Linked DNA regions of Methanococcus vannielii SB. The main gene of each other region encodes a partner of the protein of the gene in region 2 in a complex. Links are inferred from orthologs where the notes say so. Each region holds a gene or a part of one and is shown on either strand. Other genes may lie near its edges.

Evidence for each region.
Region 1: the proteins of tuf (region 2) and rpl12p are in contact, whole or in part, in a crystal structure (PDB 3WY9), measured with the Pyrococcus horikoshii proteins. The link is inferred for Methanococcus vannielii SB from one-to-one orthologs. Residues at the interface, in WP_010885563.1 of Pyrococcus horikoshii: Lys125, Glu126, Phe129, Arg132, Thr133, Lys165, Leu166, Thr169, Lys324, Gln326, Leu359, Ala360, Ile369, Glu372, Ile384, Ile422, Ser423, Gln425; in WP_010886059.1 of Pyrococcus horikoshii: Glu96, Glu97, Leu100, Leu103, Ser104, Ala105, Leu106, Phe107, Gly108.

What each region holds. Positions count from the first base shown.
Region 1 is NC_009634.1:1,296,954-1,300,013, forward strand. The notes cover bases 288-3,009. They hold rpl12p (50S ribosomal protein P1), read right to left. Parts: upstream 1,938-3,009; coding sequence 1,638-1,937; downstream 288-1,637. Other genes in these bases: hisH (imidazole glycerol phosphate synthase subunit HisH), read right to left, coding at 341-952; MEVAN_RS06560 (TATA-box-binding protein), read right to left, coding at 965-1,510; MEVAN_RS06570 (50S ribosomal protein L10), read right to left, coding at 2,012-3,009. Outside these bases: MEVAN_RS06550 (PHP-associated domain-containing protein), read left to right, coding at 1-271; more of MEVAN_RS06570, read right to left, coding at 3,010-3,022; MEVAN_RS06575 (50S ribosomal protein L1), read right to left, coding at 3,035-3,060. UniProt on the Methanocaldococcus jannaschii protein: Forms part of the ribosomal stalk, playing a central role in the interaction of the ribosome with GTP-bound translation factors.
Region 2 is NC_009634.1:730,371-733,681, forward strand. The notes cover bases 115-3,087. They hold tuf (translation elongation factor EF-1 subunit alpha), read left to right. Parts: upstream 115-944; coding sequence 945-2,231; downstream 2,232-3,087. Other genes in these bases: MEVAN_RS03480 (elongation factor EF-2), read left to right, coding at 115-815; rpsJ (30S ribosomal protein S10), read left to right, coding at 2,285-2,593; MEVAN_RS03495 (phosphomannomutase/phosphoglucomutase), read left to right, coding at 2,876-3,087. Outside these bases: more of MEVAN_RS03480, read left to right, coding at 1-114; more of MEVAN_RS03495, read left to right, coding at 3,088-3,311. UniProt on the Methanocaldococcus jannaschii protein: GTP hydrolase that promotes the GTP-dependent binding of aminoacyl-tRNA to the A-site of ribosomes during protein biosynthesis.

The DNA.
Region 1 (3,060 bases), 570 kb from region 2 along the record:
GAAAACAACGTTTGAAGGAAGCCCTACACCCCTTTCAGACATAATTCTTTGGAGTTATAATGTTATCTATGCATCAGAAAAGGCACTTATAAAATCGATGGTAAAAAAAGAAGACCAGATTTTAAAATACAATGGTTCGCAGTTTAAAAAAGGAATAGCTGCATTTGGAGGGTTAGTTTATATTGGAACCCCACTTCCAATTGTTGCAGGGGTTTTAGGAAATATGTATCTTAAGAAAAAAGCTAAACAAAAATTAAAAGAAGTTATTTAATTATAGAATTTTAATTAAAATTTATTTAATTGTAATTCTTTTTAGTAGTTTTTAAGTTGTTTATAAGTATTAAATCAATTCTACGAAATTTTCTATCATTTTTAGCCCGTTTTTACCACTTTTTTCAGGATGAAATTGTGTTGCATAGATGTTTCCTTTAGTTAATACTGATGGAAATTCGTAAACGTAATCGGTAATTCCAGAAATTGTACTGTTATCTACTGGATTTACATGGTAGGAGTGTACGAAATAAAAATATTCATTATTATTTATTCCTTCAAAAATCGGGATGTCTTTTACTTGATTTACAGTATTCCAGCCCATATGGGGGATTTTTCGAACATTTTTAAACCTAATTACGTCCCCATTTATAACTTTTAGTCCTGAAATTTCTTTTTGTTCTTCGCTCCTATCTAAAAGTAGTTGCATACCAAGACATATGCCTAAAAAAGGTACTTTACCAACGCAGCGACTTATTACTTCAATTAAAGAATAATCGCCAGTTTTTTGAGCTAGATTTTTCATTGAATCTCCGAAATTTCCAACTCCTGGTAAAATTAGTTTATCTGCGCTAAATATGGTTTCAGGATCATTTGTAACAATTATATCTTTAGTGTAAAGTTCAAAAGCCTTTTCAATACTTCTTAAGTTTCCCGCATTGTAGTCAATTATTGCAATCACGAATATCCCGTTTTAATATAATTCCTGTTCTAATTCTTTTAATGTTGCAGATATTTTGTCAAATGCAATATATGCATCTTCAATTACTTTTAAACCCGTAATTACGACTTTTCCACTGCCAAATATTAGTACTACTACTTTAGGGTCGCTTAATCTATAAACAAGACCTGGGAACTGCTCAGGTTCGTATTCGGTGCATTCTAAGGTTGAAATATCATCTAAATTTGGTTCCATACCAAGTTCTGTTGTTGCAACCATGTTTTGTACACTTACTACGGGATTATCTATAATTTCCATTCCAGCTTCCTTTAGTTCTTTTATTATTTTTTTAATTGCAATTTCCGCATCTTCTTTACTTTTTGCACCCGTACAATTTAATTTGCCACTTCTAAATATTAAAAGTGCAACCTTAGGATCACTCAATCTACAAACTAATCCTGGAAATTGTTCTGGTTCATATTCTGCGTTATCTAAAATGTCCGCAGCATATTCTAAATCGATATCAGTACCTATCTGGGTGGATACAACCACGTTTACAATCTTAATTTCAGGCTCCATTCTTTCACCAGTTTATATATATGCTATATTTTTCTATTTATATAGTATATAAATATTTATATATAGTTTATACATTTAAATATATAAATTAATTTTGGTAAAATAAAAAGAATGGAATTTAGCTTTATTACATGAATAAAGCGCCAAGACCTGCAGCTGCAGCAGCCGTTGTGTCTTCCTTCTTTTCTTCTTTTTTAACTTCAGCTGGAGCAGCAGCAGCTGCAACAGGAGCAGCAGCTGCAACTGGTGCGATAGCAGCTTTTGCGATAGCTTCTGCAATGTCAACGCCTTCCAATGCTGCAACTAATGCTTTAACTCTAGCATCGTTAGCTTCGATACCGCCTGCAACTAAAACTGCTTTAACTGCTTCTTCGGTTACTTCTTTGTTTGCTGAATTTAATAATAATGCTGCGTATATGTATTCCATAAAGTACACCTCCAAGATGTATGAACTCTTTTTTGAAATTATTTATTTCCATATATATTTTTTTCGGTAAAATTTTAGAAGAGTAATCCAAGACCTGCAGCAGGAGCAGCTTCTTCTTTTTTCTCTTCCTTCTTAGTTTCTGCTTTTGGAGCTTCTTCAGTAGCTACTACTGCACTGGATGAGATTTGTTCTTTTAAGTCATCATCTAATGCTTCATCGCCAGCTAATTTAGCAACTGCAATCATTTGAGCATGAGCTTTTCCAAGGATTGCATCAGCAGTTTTTTCTGTTATGAATGCACTTTCAACGGATACTGCTTTTGCATCGTTGAATGCTTTTTGAACAATTGTTTCAATTGTTGCACTCGTAGGTATAACCGCATTAACTGATAAATTAAATGCGTTAGTGTACGCTTTTTGAAGTTTACCTAAGAATTCTTCTTCATCGATTCTTAATACATCGGATGTATAGATTACACCTTCTTCGTAAACTCCGAGAACGTTCAAACCAACTGTAACTGGTTTAATACCTAATGCAGAAAGTACTACTGCAAGTTTAGGTGATATTACATCGCCTTCTTTTGCAACGACTTTGTCTTCTTTAATTCCAATTTTACCTTTATCGATTGCAGCCGGGATTCCAACTGCCTTTAATTCACTTAAAAATGGCCCCGGTGGCATTCCAGTTGAACCGGATTTAACTTCGATATCGCATGGTGCAATAGCGCCTCCTTTTATTGGAGCAGGACTTTTACTTTCTTCAAGTGTTTTAAATAATTTGAACGGATTCATTTCTGTAACAACGATTGCCGCCCCTTTGTCCAAGTAATCTACTAATTTAGCAAATTCAGGGTTGCCAGTTTCTTCAGCAACTTCCTCAACTGCTCTTTTAATCAAAGTGTTTCTTGACATTTTTAATGTCATTTGGTCTCTGATTTTGTCCCTAATTTCTTGGAGCTGTACTGCAGGAACTTCCATCATGTCAATTAATGCAATAACATTCGCACTTTTAAGTAATTCTTTTAATGCATTAACTTCTTCAATTTTCCAAGGGGCAATTTTATGCTCTGATTTTGCGTCGATCATACTTTCAACCCCTTATTTTGATATGGGGGCTGCTGCAC
Region 2 (3,311 bases):
GAATTGAAGTAGATGTTGGTGAACCAATTATCGTTTATAGGGAAACCATTACAGGAACTTCCCCTGAAATTGAAGGAAAATCACCAAACAAGCACAACAAGCTCTACATGATTGCAGAACCAATGGAAGAGTCAGTTTATGCAGCATACGTTGAAGGTAAAATCCACGATGAAGACTTCAAAAAGAAGACTAACGTAGATGCAGAGACTAGGTTAATCGAAGCTGGACTTGAAAGAGAACAGGCTAAAAAAGTTATGTCAATTTACAATGGAAACATGATTGTAAACATGACAAAAGGTATTGTTCAACTCGATGAAGCAAGAGAATTAATCATTGAGGGTTTCAAAGAAGGTGTAAAAGGAGGGCCACTTGCATCTGAAAGAGCTCAAGGAGTAAAAATCAAACTAATTGATGCAACTTTCCACGAAGATGCAATCCACAGAGGGCCTTCACAAATCATCCCTGCAATTAGATTTGGAGTAAGAGATGCAGTTTCAAGTGCAAAACCAATTCTCTTGGAACCTATGCAAAAAATTTACATTAACACGCCACAGGATTACATGGGTGATGCGATCAGAGAAATCAACAACAGGAGAGGGCAGATTGTTGACATGGAACAGGAAGGTGACATGGCAATTATCAAAGGAAGTGTTCCTGTTGCTGAAATGTTTGGATTCGCTGGTGCAATTCGTGGTGCAACCCAAGGTAGATGTTTATGGAGTGTTGAATTCTCAGGATTCGAAAGAGTACCAAATGAAATTCAAACTAAGGTTGTTGCTCAAATTAGAGACAGAAAAGGTTTAAAATCAGAATAAACGACCACCATAAAATATATATACCTTTTTCTACTACACTTATTACACTTTACGGTTGAGTCTAAAACTTGAATCAATCTAAATAAATGAAAAAACATCAATCTAAAACTCTATTATGGAGGAATGATCATGGCAAAAACAAAACCAATTCTTAACGTTGCTTTTATCGGTCACGTAGACGCAGGTAAATCAACAACCGTAGGAAGATTATTATTAGACGGTGGAGCTATTGACCCACAATTAATCGTTAGATTAAGAAAAGAAGCTGAAGAAAAAGGAAAAGCAGGATTCGAATTTGCTTACGTTATGGACGGTTTAAAGGAAGAAAGAGAAAGGGGAGTTACAATTGACGTAGCTCACAAAAAATTCCCAACCGCAAAATACGAAGTTACAATCGTAGACTGCCCGGGCCACAGGGACTTCATTAAAAACATGATTACCGGTGCTTCACAAGCTGATGCAGCTGTTTTAGTTGTAAACGTTGACGATGCTAAATCTGGTATCCAACCCCAAACAAGAGAACACGTGTTCTTAATCCGAACTTTAGGTGTAAGACAGTTAGCTGTTGCAGTTAACAAAATGGACACCGTAAACTTCTCAGAAGCTGATTACAACGAATTAAAGAAAATGATTGGCGATCAGTTATTAAAAATGATTGGATTTAACCCTGAACAGATCAATTTTGTTCCAGTTGCTTCACTCCACGGTGACAACGTATTCAAAAAATCAGAAAGAACCCCATGGTACAAGGGCCCTACAATTGCAGAAGTTATTGACGGCTTCCAACCGCCTGAAAAACCAACTAACTTACCATTAAGATTGCCTATCCAAGATGTTTACTCAATTACAGGTGTAGGTACAGTTCCAGTAGGAAGAGTTGAAACCGGTATCATTAAACCAGGTGACAAAGTTGTCTTTGAACCTGCTGGAGCAATTGGAGAAATTAAAACTGTAGAAATGCACCACGAACAATTACCAAGTGCTGAACCTGGAGACAACATCGGTTTCAACGTAAGAGGCGTTGGTAAAAAAGACATCAAGAGAGGAGACGTTTTAGGACACACTACCAATCCTCCAACAGTTGCTACTGACTTTACTGCACAGATTGTTGTTTTACAACACCCTTCAGTATTAACCGTAGGATACACTCCAGTATTCCACACACACACAGCACAAATTGCATGTACTTTTGCAGAAATCCAGAAAAAATTAAATCCTGCAACTGGTGAAGTTTTAGAAGAAAACCCAGACTTCTTAAAAGCTGGTGATGCTGCAATCGTTAAATTAATTCCTACAAAGCCAATGGTTATAGAAAGCGTTAAAGAAATTCCACAACTTGGTAGATTCGCAATCAGAGATATGGGTATGACCGTTGCTGCAGGTATGGCTATCCAAGTTACAGCTAAAAACAAATAATTTAGCTTAACTCCCATTCCTTTTATTTAAAACACGGAAAAGAGAGGAATATTATGCAAAAAGCAAGAATTAAACTATCAAGTACTAAACACGAAGAATTAGACAGCGTATGCAACCAGATAAAAGCAATTGCTGAAAAAACTGGTGTAGATATGGCGGGACCAATTCCATTACCAACAAAATCATTGAAAATCACGACAAGAAAATCAACTGACGGCGAAGGTTCATCATCATTTGATAGGTGGACTATGAGAGTTCATAAAAGAGTCATTGACATTGAAGCCGATGAAAGAACTATGAAACACATCATGAAAGTAAGAATTCCTGACGCAGTCCAGATAGAAATTGAATTAAGAAGCTAATTTTTGTTCATTTAATCCTGCAAAAGCCAGACATATTGTAATCTGAGATATGAGGATTGCAATAAAAATTCTTTTTTTCAAATTTTAGAAATTTAAATCATAACTTATTTATAAATACGAGAGTATAATAATTATACCTTATTCCAAAGTGGATAGGGAGTAAGATTTTTTTCGACCATTGTTCAAAGTAATTATGGTATATTTTTTATTTTTTAATAAAGTATTAATAACAATTTAAACACAATATGCCCATGTATAACTTTTTTAATAAGCGGTGGTAAATTGGTATTTAAAGCGTATGACATTAGGGGCATTTATAAAAATGAATTAGATGACGATTTTGCATATTCTCTTGGAAAATTACTTGGGGAAAAATACAAAAAAATACTTGTAGGGCAAGACATTAGAATCGGCTCTGAAAAACTATTAAAACCCCTTATCTATGGTTTACTTGAAAACTCAGATGTTTATTACGCTGGAGAAATTTCTACCCCACTGATGTATTTTGGAACTAAGGATAACTTTGACCTAGGAATTGTTTTAACTGCATCGCATAATCCAAAAGAATATACGGGATTTAAAATGTGTGATATATTTGGAATTCCTCTTTCCCCTATAGATGAAATAAAGCCTTTTTTTAAAAAATACACTTTATCCGAAAAACAGAAGCTCGAAATAATAAATATTGATTTAGAAAAAATTAAAACAGACGTTGTGA